DNA from 2 places in the Paenibacillus donghaensis genome. Region 2 is predicted to be linked to the other one. Evidence: a T-box and tRNA genes for the amino acid it is inferred to sense, from the RefSeq annotation. Region 2 holds a T-box; the other holds one or more tRNA genes.
What was found. A T-box is a leader RNA that pairs with one kind of tRNA and senses whether it is charged. The one in region 2 lies ahead of metG (methionine--tRNA ligase), so its partner is inferred to be a tRNA-Met.

Region 1 (6,408 bases), 3.5 Mb from region 2:
ATTGTTCTCGGAAGTTTTTGCTTCTCGAAAACCAGGTCACTCTTAGTGCAGCAATCAAAAGCCGATCTAAATGCCACATTAACTCAAAGTGTCTTAGCTGTAAACAATCTACTAGATGTTTATAATAAATTAATGAACTTTCTGAGCTTCAATCAAGAAATTATAAATGCCGCGAACAACACTTATACCAGTCAATATGAAATGTATGATCAGTTAACTAACGTAATCGATCAAAACTTCTATATCGCACGTTACTTGAATCCTGGTGTAGAACAAATCACGCTTTATACTGGGACTAATTTACCTCAACACGGAAACACCGTAATCCCTATAGATGAAATAAGGAGAACCTCCTGGTACCCGAATATAATGAAATCGGTTGATGTTCTTTGGTCTGCCAGTGAAAAAAACATATATAGTGTCCGCAGAATCCTTAGCACGAAACAAAGAAATCCCAAAGATAATATTCTATTTGCACGGGTTAACTATGATAAACTATTCACAACTTTTGAGCCCCTCCAATCTCACGGCTCGGAGATTATTATATTGGACTCAAGCGGAAATACCGTCTATTCCTCGAGAGCTAACCGTGAAAATCCGGATATTCCGGTTACCGCTAAGACAGCCGATAGGTTGCATTGGCATGGAGAGAGCTACACCGTCTTGTCTTCTACTGTCCCGCTTGCGGGATGGAACGTATATTTATATAAGCCGACAAGTCTAATCACAAAGTCCGCATGGTGGATTGCCTTGATCGTCCTGTTGATGATTGCCGCCTGCATCGCGGCAGTTGTGGTGGCGGGCACTCTCTTTTCTCGTAGAATTATGTTGCCTATTCATCGACTGCATAAAAGCATGAAGCTTGTTGGAGAAGGGAATTTGGAAATTAAAGTCTCTAGCGAGTCTAAAGATGAAATTGGTGATCTGATCAGAGGATTTGGAAATATGGTGGGGAAAACCAAGACTCTTATTGATACTGTGTATGTGGCAGAAATCGCACGCAAGGAATATGAGATGAAAGCTCTGCAGGCGCAAATCAACCCTCATTTCCTTTACAATTCCCTCTCTTTAATTAATTGGAGAGCACTGCGAATCCATGCGACGGATATTAGTGAAATGGCACAGCTTTTATCAACATTTTATCGTACTACTCTCAATAAGGGAGAGAATCTTATATTGGTTTCGGATGAAATTCTTAATGTGCAGTCCTATATTAATATCCAATTGATTATGCACAACAACAATTTCAAAGTGGACTATCAGATTGATGATTCCATTCTTTCTTGCCTTATGCCCAATTTGATGCTCCAACCTTTAGTCGAAAATGCGATCATTCATGGAATTGAAAACCGTGAAGACGGTGATGGAATAATACATCTCTCAGCCAAGAAAGAAGAGCAAAGTATGGTTCTACAGATAACTGACAATGGGGTTGGAGTGGAGCAAGAGCGGCTTGTTCTTTTGCTTAAATCTCAATCTAAAGGTTATGGACTTAAAAATGTAAATGATCGAGCGATTCTAATGTACGGCGAACAGTATGGACTGACGATCAATAGTGTTGTCGGAGAAGGGACTCAAGTTACACTCAAAATTCCTTATGTAGAACTTAAAGTAGACTAAAGGGCGCTATGTTTGCCGCGTAGAAGTCACCGTCCATATCCACGTTCAGTTCCAGTGCAGTTCTTCCCACTGGAATGTTGATTTCCGAGAGCTGGCTCCATGGCTCAGCAGGCTTTGACAGTTCAGCCGCTCCTTTTCAGACACCATAAGAAATCCCAAACACAGCAAAAAACCCTTACTACGTAAGGGTTCTTGAGAAGTGGGCCCTACAGGACTCGAACCTGTGACCAATCGGTTATGAGCCGACCGCTCTAACCAACTGAGCTAAGGGCCCGGATCTAAACTATCCGAATATACAATGGCTGCTTAAGAATAAATTGGTTGCGGGGGCAGGATTTGAACCTGCGGCCTTCGGGTTATGAGCCCGACGAGCTACCGGGCTGCTCCACCCCGCGTCAGTAAACATATTCAAACAGCGACAATAAATAATATACAGCACTTTCCCTGTTTAAGTCAAGGATGAATTAGCAAATCTTCTCAGGGCAGAAAGCGCACACCATATCGTCCTTTACGGGATCGGTAAATTTCCACAAAACGTGGGTCATGATAGCCGTAGATCCAACCGTCCTGCTCCAGTCTTTTGGCCAGACAGCCTGCTTGAAATCGGGTCCGGAACAGCTTCGCGAAGTATATCCAATGCATGCTCGTTCTTCTCCTTTAGTCGCATGTTGATTGATGCTCTGCTCTGAACTTAGCATGCCCAGTATGCGAAAAAAAAGCCAAACGAATCCGCACAACCCCTTCGATATGGTTACGGGAATTAGAGGGAATTCCCAAGCGCGCCATCCCCGGCCACCTTATGATCCGGATGGATAATCCCGTGGTACAGGATCGTCATCAGCTGCTCGCTCAGCACATCCAGACTGCCCATGCCGTCGTAGAGATCGGGGCGTTTGGCGAATTCCTTCATAAAGGTCACGAAAGTGATCAGAATATGGGGGGAAATATCTTTGCGGATCTGGCCCAGCTGCTGGCCCTTAAAGATCAGGCTTTCGAACTCAGGTATAACGACCTTGCGGTTGAACTCAGTCATCCGGGTCAGCTGGTCCGGGAAGGAGGTCATCAGGTCACGGATGAAAGTCTCAGAGATATCCATCGCGAACCGGTCACGGTCATGGTAGAACAGCGACAGCGCCTCCAGCGGGTTCTGGGCCGAATCCATCACTTCACGGGACAGCGTCATTAACGTTTCCAGCAGATTGTCGATCACCGCATCAAGCAAGCCTTCCTTGCTCTGAAAATAATTATAAATCGTCATCTTGGCCACCGGAGCAGCTTCCGCAATCTGCTCCATACTGGTCTGCAGAATCCCTTGACTATAGAATAAACGCGTGCCTGCTTCAATTACCGCCTGCTTCTTGCTCGCCATCTTTTATAATAAGTCCCTTCTCCGTAACGTGAACGCGCCCAGGGCGATTCCGGCAATATATAGCCCTAATGTAACGGTACACCCGGCGGCTGTCAAGCCTGCTCCTCTCACAAGACTGGCCGGATCAAAGAGCCGAAACAGCGACAGATTACGAACCGTATCCACCAACTCACCGCCGGAGAACATATTCAGCATGAAACTGCCAAGCACCAGACCCAGTGCAGTCGACCAAGCCGCACGCTCTCCCTGGAACCAGCTGGTTAATCCATAACCCATTCCGGCAAAAGCCAGCGTCAGCAGGTACCCGGAGAACAGCATCAGCAGCAGGCCAGATGGCGACTCCACCCCAACCGTAGCTGCTCCCAGCAACCAGGTCACCGCGCTGCAAATGACAAAGATCAGGCTGATCAGCACCAGCTGGGCAACGATTTTGGAGAAAAAAATGTTCAGTCGGCTATAGGGCAAGGTGAAGAGGAACTCCCCGGTTCCCCGGTCACGCTCTTTGACCACTGTGCCTGCGGCCCAGACGGCCGAGAAACAGGCCAGCGTCAGCATGGCATAAGGATAGACCTGGCTTGCCGCATACCCCTCGAAACTGGCGAAGCTGTCACCATCAATGCCAAATGCATCTCTCAGCGCCCGCGGCAGACTGTCCAGGAGCTTCGTCATATCAGGGTTACCGATAAAGGCATCCGCTTTGCTCAGCAGCAGCACAATCAGCAGCAGCAGAGTAGTAAGACAGATCCAGAAGCCGCGCGCGTTCTGCCGCCATTCTTGTTTAATTAGATTCCATTTCATGCTTGCTTCACCTCACCTTTGCGGTAATCTTCCATGAACATTTCCTCTATCGTCGGCCGGCGCACCGTTATAGCCTTCAATGGAAGCTGAGACAATGCGGTAAGCGTCTGCTGCAGCCGGTTCCCGGTCCGCAGGCGGTGATGCTGCCCGTCGTACAGCACGTGTTCGTCCAGCTCACGTAGCTTATATAGCTCCGTCATATCGCCGTCCTCCATAAATACAACACTAATTAAATGATCTCCACTGTCCGTAAGCTCACCGATATCCGAGATCCGGTTCAATTGCCCTTCCTTAATAAAAGCCACCCGCTGGCAGACCTTCTCGACTTCGGAGAGCACATGGGTGGAGAAAAAAACAGTGACTCCCTCTTCGCTGCTGCGCTCCTTGAGCAGGCTGAAGAACTCATTCTGGATCAGCGGGTCCAGACCAGACGTCGGTTCGTCCAGCACAATCAGCTCCGGGTGGTGCAGCAGGCTGAGCACAATCCCCAGCTTCTTGCGGTTGCCCAGCGAATAGGTTCTGATCTTGCGGTCCGGATTCCAGTCCAGCCGCTCCGCATACGTCTTCACCTCTCTGGCATCCAGCTTCATGCCATGGGCCGCAGCGGCGAAAGCCAATATCTCCCGTCCGCTCAACCCCGGGTACAGCATAATCTCGGAGGGCAAATAGCCGATCTTCCGCCGCAGCTGCGGGCGCTCCCGGTCCAGCAGCTGTCCCAGCACACGGACCTGCCCTCTGTCAGGGGACAGCAACCCCATCAGCATACGGATGGTTGTAGACTTTCCTGCACCATTGGGTCCAATAAACCCAAATATCTCGCCTTGTTTCACCTGCAGGTTCAGGTCCAACACTCCCCTGAAGCTGCCGTATTTCTTGGTGATGTCGATCAGATCAATCACATTCATCGTCCGGCTCCTTTTATACTAATTTATTAATTTAAGTATAATAATTCATCACTAAAGGTCATGTGTCAATAATTATTATTACATAATTACTAATCGGGTATATTTCCGCAGCAAAATAGCCTGATTTTTCACACTTCGTTTTATTCATTTTAGGTTCCCGTACGTTGTAGGGTATAAATTCCTGCAAAAATACAGGTTTTTTCGCACTCCACCGCTACTTTGAGTAAAAACCTGCAAATCTGCAGTTTTTTAGGACGATATGTCGCTGGTGCGCCATTTCCTCAAGAAATTCCTGCACTTTTGCAGGTAAATAAACAGAACAGGCCAAATCCCCGGAAAAGCCTGCACTTTTGCAGGCTTTTGCTCCGGGTCGGTGAGGATGTTGGTCCGGGGAGCGGGACGGGAGGGACGGACGGGGCTCCGGGGGACGGACGGGGCTCCGGGGGACGGACGGGGCTCCGGGGGACGGACGGGCGATGCTGCATAAGCACAAGGTTCACTTCATGGTTACTGTTACTACTGTAGTTTCAGGAGGATCTGAATCCGAGGTGTCTACTCACCCAGCAACTTTGGTGTCTGATCCACTCCTATCGTTGCTGTAATGGGTCACTGCTTAGCTGCATTGAGGAATTAGCAGGAAGTTGTACCGCTAGTTGGTCTCAGTATGGAAATTCGATGAGGTACGGGAAGGGAGGAGGGTTCCGCAAGTCTTAGGTGCTGCAAGGGCAGCTACTTTTCTGAATTATTGGCAGCCACCCGGCAGCCAACGCAAACAAGCGACTCCCCAATTGCCGGAGAATCGCTTGTGCTGTTAGGTTTGCAGTTGTGGACCACTGCTATTGCTGTTCTTTATCTGCTCTTTATCTGTTCTTTATCTGTTCTTTATCTGTTCTTTATCTGTTCTTTATCTGTTCGATAACTGCTCTAAACCCCAAACGCTGCCGGGTTCTCCCGCCAGGACTTCAGCAGCTCCACATCGCTGGCGACAATCTTGCCCTCTGCGAGGGCTACGTCGATTAGCGTGCTGTAGCTGGACAGACTCTGCAGCGGCAGCTCAGCTGCGGCGAAGCCGTCTACGGCGCGGTCCAGCTCATAGCTGAAGATGGCCAGCACAGCCAGCACTTCGCCGCCTGCTTCCTGCACAGCCTGTGCCGCCTTGATCGAGCTGCCGCCGGTGGAGATCAGATCCTCGATCACGATTACCTTCTGGCCCGGAGTGATCAGGCCTTCGATCTGATTCTGCTTGCCGTGGCCTTTGGCCTTGTCACGGATATACGCCATCGGCAGCTTCAGCTTATCCGCCACCCAAGCGGCATGCGGAATCCCGGCGGTTGCGGTTCCGGCAATCACTTCCGTGCCCGGATACTGGCCGGCAATCAGCTCGACAAAAGCGTCAGCAATATAGCTGCGCACCTCGGGATAAGCCATGCTCAGCCGGTTGTCGCAATAGATCGGGGACTTGATCCCCGAGGTCCATGTGAACGGGTCCTGCGGACGCAGGGCTACCGCTCCAATCTGCAGCAGATAACGTGCGATTTGTTCACTTTTATTCAATAATGGGCTCATGCTTCGCTCATCTCCTTAATTATGCTTAATACCGCCTGCCGCGGGTCTTCGGCAGCCGTAATGGGCCGTCCCACCACCAGGTAATGGCTGCCCTGGCGGATCGCTTGTCCCGGGGTCATCACCCGTGACTGGTCGCCAAGCGCGGCGCCT
Region 2 (6,408 bases):
TTCTTCACAGGAGAAGGGAATAAACGGGTGCAGTACATTGGATAAATTCACTATAATTTGCACACATGTGTTCAGTGTATACCCACACGCTTCTCGGTTTTCCTTAATCTGTACCCATGGCTTTTGTTCATCAAAGAATTTGTTTGCTTGGCGAACGTAAGTAAAAATCAGCTCAATGGCTTCCTTTAGATGACCATCTTCAATTAAGGCCCCGGACTTAACGTACCCATCCTCAATAGTTCTCTTCCATTCTTCACTAAGATTACCGTCTGGAACGTATCCCTCAAAAGACTTGTCGATAAAAGCCAATGTACGATTAACCAAATTCCCAAATGCGCCAAGCAATTCCCCATTGTGGCTATGGATGAACTCCCTCCATGAGAAATCAGTATCCCGGTGCTCAGGCCCGTTTGCTATTAAAAAATAACGAATGGAATCCGGTTGATAGCGACTCAACATGTCCGGTACCCATACCGCCCAATTGTTACTTGTCGAAAACTTTTTTCCTTCTAAGGTCATGTATTCACAGGATATGATTCGATCTGGCAAATGGAGATCCCCCACACCTAAGAGTAGCGCCGGCCAAACCACTGTATGGAAAGGTATATTATCTTTACCATGTACATAATAAGCGATTGTTTTCTCCTTCCCTTCCAACCAGAAAGATTCCCAGCTACCCCCTGTCTCTGCAGCCCACTGCTTGCTTGCCGATAAGTAGCCGCTGACCGCTTCGATCCAAACGTAGATTTTTTTATCTTCGAACCCTTCAAGCGGTACATCTACACCCCAGGTTAAGTCCCTGGTTACAGCACGATCTTGAAGTCCTTCTTTTAAGTAGCGTCCAGTTAACTGTATAGCATTTCCTTTCCATCCTTGAGCTTGTTTGGCATACTCGGTCAATTCAGCTTGGAATCGAGAGAGCGCAAGGTAATAATGCTCTGTTGGACGCTGGGTGGGGGGATTCCCACAAATCTTGCAAGTCTTGTCTGACAGGTCTTCAGGATCTAACAGAGTTGAACAAAAATCACATTGATCACCTCGGGCGCGGTTCCCACACACAGGGCAAATCCCTTCAACGTATCGATCCGGTAAGAATCGTTGATCTGTTTCACAATAGGTCTGCTGTATTTCTTTCTTGTACAAATGTCCATTTTCCAATAAACTCAAAAACAATTCTTGAACTACATGATGATGAAATTCTTGGTCAGTACGTGTGTACAAATCATAAGTAAATCCCAGTTGCTTAAAACACTCGGCAAACTCCTGATGAAATCGATCTGCAATATCCCCTGGAGTGACACCCTCTTTAATGGCCTGGACTGCGACAGGTGTACCGTGGCAATCACTCCCTGATACGTACAATACCTGTTCTCCCTTTGCCCGAAAATAACGTGCTAGCACATCTCCTGGCAATAAACTTGCCAAACGTCCCAAATGCAATGAACCGTTCGCATAAGGCCAAGCTCCGCCAATAAAAATATTTGCCATGAAAACTCCCCCTTTTTTGACACACAAAAAAACCCTCATCCCAAAGGGACGAGAGCCTGCGCTCACGTGGTACCACCCAATTTTATTAATGCCTTGCGGCATTAACCTCTTCAGGTACGACGCGTTTCCCGCGTTTATACCCTAGCACTGTAACGGGTGCGGGTTCCGGCGCAGTCTACAACCACATGAGGGTTCGATGCGCAGCTCAGAGACCATATTCCCAAAGTTATTCTTTACCCCTTTTCAGCAACCGGGGCTCTCTGTTAAAAGACATCACCGTGGTACTCTTTCTCTTCATAGCTTTTGTTTGCATATTCAAGTTATTGGAAATTATACTGAATATGATTTCCTAAGTCAAGGTTATTATTGTGTTAATCCCCGTTGCCTCCTGTTAAGGACCGAGAGGCCTCTATTTGTACTGAATTTGGCTAATGCAGTACTGTTGCGGACTGAGGAGCCGCTATTGAAGTAACTTTGCCTCGTTTGAGGCCTGAATTCATACAATAACGGCCATACGGTCCGCCACAGCCAAAAAGTAGGCGAAATCGCCTGAATAGAGGCTATAGGGTCCGTATAAACAGCACTACCAAACAAAAAACCGCCCGGAGGGCGGTTGGTTTATGCGAAGGATGGTTTTCTGTCGTCTACCTTGCCGCTGATGCGTTTGACATATTCCTTGTCAGCGCCCTCTTCGGAAGGTCCAATATACACGGTGGTGCCGGAATGCTTGGTCCACTGTCCGCTGTCCGCTTGGTTCACCGGCTCAGTTGCGGGTTTCAACCGGCTGGACTTGCGGGTAGATCCGGTGATCCGGGCGATGTCTTTGCGTGAACGCTTGTTCATGGCGAATCCCCTCCTGCCAGGTTTCTGATCGTAATCAACAGCTCATCGTTATCTTCCACAATCTTGGCCAATTGCTCATCCGTTAAAGTATGATTGCCTGTAATATGAACCGATAACACATGATTCCTATCTAAAGGATAGCATAGGATATATACCTGCGCAATCTCGTGGCGGTCAAAAAACGTCCAATTTCCGCTGCGGAAGGCGTCGATCACATAAATCCGCTGCTCTCCTTCCGTCTTGCCTTCATTGTCACTAATGTGGAACGAGCGGCCACGCCCGACATTCCCGCCCACCTGGCGGATCAGTACCCCGGTCTGTTTCCAGATGGCCGCCCCGGTTACCCGGAACTCCGCAGGAGCCAGGAGTGCGTTGCGGATCGCCTCCGCGTATGCCGAATATCGTTCACCGGCATCTACAATGGTAATATTACGAATATACTCCCAGAAAAAATGCAAAATGCTCTGCTTGCGCCTAAGTGCCACTTCAGGATTCAGAAACACCTTCTCTGCTTCCATCGCCTTCTTGATCTCTCCACAGGCCGTATCCACGGCTGCCGCATATTTCCCGTCACTGCGCCTGCCATAGCTCAGCAAGGTGAGTCCAGCCAAATCCGAGAGCAGATGGTATTCGGAAACATTCGTATCCTTGATCAGATCATTGCGTTCAGCCAGATCCCTCGGAATGAGGCAGAAGACCCTTTTGCGGCCCAGCCTTCCCCAGAACAGGCCCATTTCAAATACCGTATTATCCCTCGTAATAAACACAGTCTTGTCGCGGATCAGCGCCACATCATCGGCAGCAAATATAAATACGCCAAAATCATTGCCGTTCAGCTCATCCTCCAGTGCTTCCATGGTATAGCTATTGGCGCCAAAGGTGCCTGCGTACCAAGGGTTTACTTGAGCAGTATATTCCAGCTGCGAGCTGACGGCACGGGCGTAGTCGATCGCTTCGCGGGAGCAGCCGATAAACACATTCGGCTTACTATGGGTTATTGTCAAGGTACCGCTCTCCTTTGAGAAGTGATTTATCCTATATTTGTAAGTATACAGGCAACTCCACAAGGGGGAAAGTATTCTTGCTCGTGTCTCCGGCAAAGCAGTGATTTTTACAAATCAATCGCATTAAATACAGCCTTGCTTCGACAGATTACTATTACGATCAGCAGCAGATTAATGCTTACTTGCAGCAGCAGATTAATGCTTACTTGCAGCAGCAGAATCCCTATGCTTGTGCCTGTTGAGAATTCGATACTATTCAGTGCCCAATATCCGGGTAAGATGTATTTTACATAGGGTATATAATTCATAATTGAGAAAACTGCATACATGAGCAGGACAAGGACCACGGATACAACCATTCTAAGTTTCGTAGAAAAGAGCAGAACCAGGTAGCATAATAAGAGAATGAACATATACACACCTAGAATAAGTACAACTTCTGATAATAGGCTCAAATTCATTTCAACGGGTAAATAATAAATCGATCCATAAATGAAAACGGTACCATTTTCCCACGCCATTTCCCAGAGCTGGCTTCAGCTAAATTTAGACCCGCATGACGAAGTAAGGCATTTCCGTGTGAGTAACCACTAAGATCACCAGCTTCTCCTAACACACCGGCTAGAGTGGTTACATTTACACCTCGAATGGTAAGTAACTTTTGGGCATAGGGAATGCGCTCCAATACGAGATGTACTTCGTGTTCAATCTGCTCAAGCTGGTGATGCGCCAAGTTGTATTCTTCGAGCAGTTGACCCAAGTGCAACTTGTAGGCTTGTAGCGCCTTTGTAGCACCAACGCTGCGTTTAGCTAGTGTAATAAGCTGCTCGGCCCGCCGTAAACCTGCATGACGTTTTACGTATTGTTTCCAGCCGGCAATGACTTGCTCTGTCGTTAATAGTCGGGAAACATTTAATGGCGGTATTCCTCAAGATAAAACAGGTAAATGGAATCAGGCATCCAGTTGGGGCGGCTGGCCTGGAGACCATTGGTTTAGAACAGGTTACAATGGCCAAACTGGTGTTGTCATTTATATGGTTAATAAGGGATACTTTGTTAAACAATCGAGTGAAAGTCAAGTGAGTGCAGGAAGTATAATGTATTGGAACACGACAAGTCATGTCGCTTTGGTGACTTATGGTGATGGAGTTAAAATTATGTATACTCAACATGGTGCTTCGCAGACTAAAGATACAGTATACAGAACAGAAAATGCTTCTTTTTATACGCCTTCTAGTAGTATACTGTAGTATATTGAAATAACTTTATTTCAGCTTAGAAGAGGAGATAGGAATGAAACAAATATTAATAATTTTCCTAGCTATTATTCTTAGTGTCTCTTTAGTTTCTTGCAGTAATGAGTCGTCAGCCGAGAAACAAAACTATACAGGGTATATTGCTTTGGAGGGAAATGTGCTCAAAATAGATGATTTCGAGTTTATTGACTCTGAAGACGAAGATAGAGTGAAAGAATTAGGGTTGACGATTGAAGATATGCCTAATGGCTACTACATTCACAATATATCTGAGGATATAAAGTCCTTCGCTGTTGACGACAATACAGAATATACATTTTATGATACAGGGACTCTGTTTGTACAAGATAAGGATAGTGATAGAATCTATACCACGAAAAGCAAGCAGGAATTTATGGCTTTTTTGTATGGAGATAATGAGGAACCGTTGATAAATCCGTTTGAGGTTTATACGCAGGGAGAAAAAGTAATTTCGATTAAAGAAATATTTGTTAATTGAAGCACCAAGCCAAAAACGCAGAGACTGCCGATGGATATTGTCGGCAGTCTTTTGTTTCATCTTAGCTTAATGCTACAGGAGAATTGGTGTTGAGGCAGAAAAAACATAACGTCGACGCTAGAGTAAATCATGAAGTAACAACAATTGATGTAAAGTCATTGAGTATGGAAGACGGAGAACCAACTTATACAAATACTTTATCTATTCCCCCAGGTTCTGGTTATCTTAAGTTATATGCCAATAATAATAACAGTCAACCGTATCGGATAACACTTCAAAGTGTTGATTATCCTCATTTTAGATGTTCGGAAGAAAATAAAGTATTAGACTGGAATCTAAACAGCCGGCAGCGATCGGCAGCGGTCACGATGCCAGCAGCTGCTCGATACTTCAGCTCACGCTCCTAATTTTCTCTGGACACGCCGGGCGCGATGATTGGCCACCGGCTACACCGGCCAGCAACTCATCGAGGCTACTCAGTCTAATAATTTATTATCTGGTTCGTTTCTTGTTGAGGCTCACTTGATGCCTCAGACTAACACTTATTTCTCAAAATCTGACGCTTTTCAAAAACGAAAACCGCATCAAATCAACAACTCCGGTCTAGTACTTTCTTTTCCTCATACAGTAGCTCCGATCCGAATAAGCACTCCAACCGAAGATCTGATTCCTCCCCTCCCTTCACTTTCCTCTTAGCATATCTGAAATCTTACTTTCTAGTATTTCATAAAATTTGAGTATGTACGTTGCGATTCCCTCTTTATTATTTTCATCCATTTTATCGATAGACGTTCTGAATACTAAACCTCTTGTTTCTTTCAATGAACTTTTTTTCAAGAACCCTTTAATGTTTCCACTAATTGCATCCAAAGCCTCTTCGTCTATACAATAATGAAATCAAGATTCGTATAGCTTCTTTCATCAGGAGGATCGGTTTCCACCTAATTTCTCCTCCTTGAAGTCATTAGTATATTGACATAACGCCACAAGTCTTCAGTCAACCTGATGCGTATTAAATATTCTTCAAAAGAAGTTATTCATATTCGGCTCCTTTCTTGATAAAATGTAATATTTAGCCAGTAAAATATACCACTATTTTCTACGTAATTTAATGATTTTTATCATTTCCAAAAATAGAGAAATAGAATGAATCTTCGTTACTACTTAGAGCCCCCTTGTGTTCCTTGTGTTACTCGTCCGAGCCTGTCATACCACACGGCGCGACAAGAAGGCTAAGCATAACAAAGGAAGGCTGTCGCCCGTAACCAGCGATTAACTTTCAGACTATTAACGGACTCAGGAACCCCTATTTGCTGTA

Region 1: it encodes a tRNA-Met, which carries the amino acid that the T-box ahead of metG (methionine--tRNA ligase) is inferred to sense. The anticodon was not compared.

Annotation. Positions count from the first base shown of each region.
Region 1 covers NZ_CP021780.1:5,133,492-5,139,899, forward strand. The annotation lists gene B9T62_RS23525 (sensor histidine kinase) at 1-1,620, shown strand, start outside; tRNA gene B9T62_RS23530 (tRNA-Ile) at 1,821-1,894, opposite strand; tRNA gene B9T62_RS23535 (tRNA-Met) at 1,939-2,015, opposite strand; gene B9T62_RS40050 (hypothetical protein) at 2,098-2,262, opposite strand; gene B9T62_RS23540 (TetR/AcrR family transcriptional regulator) at 2,381-2,989, opposite strand; gene B9T62_RS23545 (ABC transporter permease subunit) at 2,993-3,787, opposite strand; gene B9T62_RS23550 (ABC transporter ATP-binding protein) at 3,784-4,692, opposite strand; gene pyrE (orotate phosphoribosyltransferase) at 5,617-6,258, opposite strand; gene pyrF (orotidine-5'-phosphate decarboxylase) at 6,255-6,408, opposite strand, start outside.
Region 2 covers NZ_CP021780.1:1,585,697-1,592,104, reverse strand. The annotation lists gene metG (methionine--tRNA ligase) at 1-1,488, opposite strand, end outside; T-box leader at 1,530-1,795, opposite strand; gene B9T62_RS06610 (hypothetical protein) at 2,107-2,331, opposite strand; gene B9T62_RS06605 (TIR domain-containing protein) at 2,328-3,335, opposite strand; gene B9T62_RS06600 (hypothetical protein) at 3,443-3,643, opposite strand; partial or broken gene B9T62_RS41690 (transposase) at 3,838-4,233, opposite strand; gene B9T62_RS06590 (hypothetical protein) at 4,629-5,090, shown strand; gene B9T62_RS38755 (hypothetical protein) at 5,180-5,497, shown strand.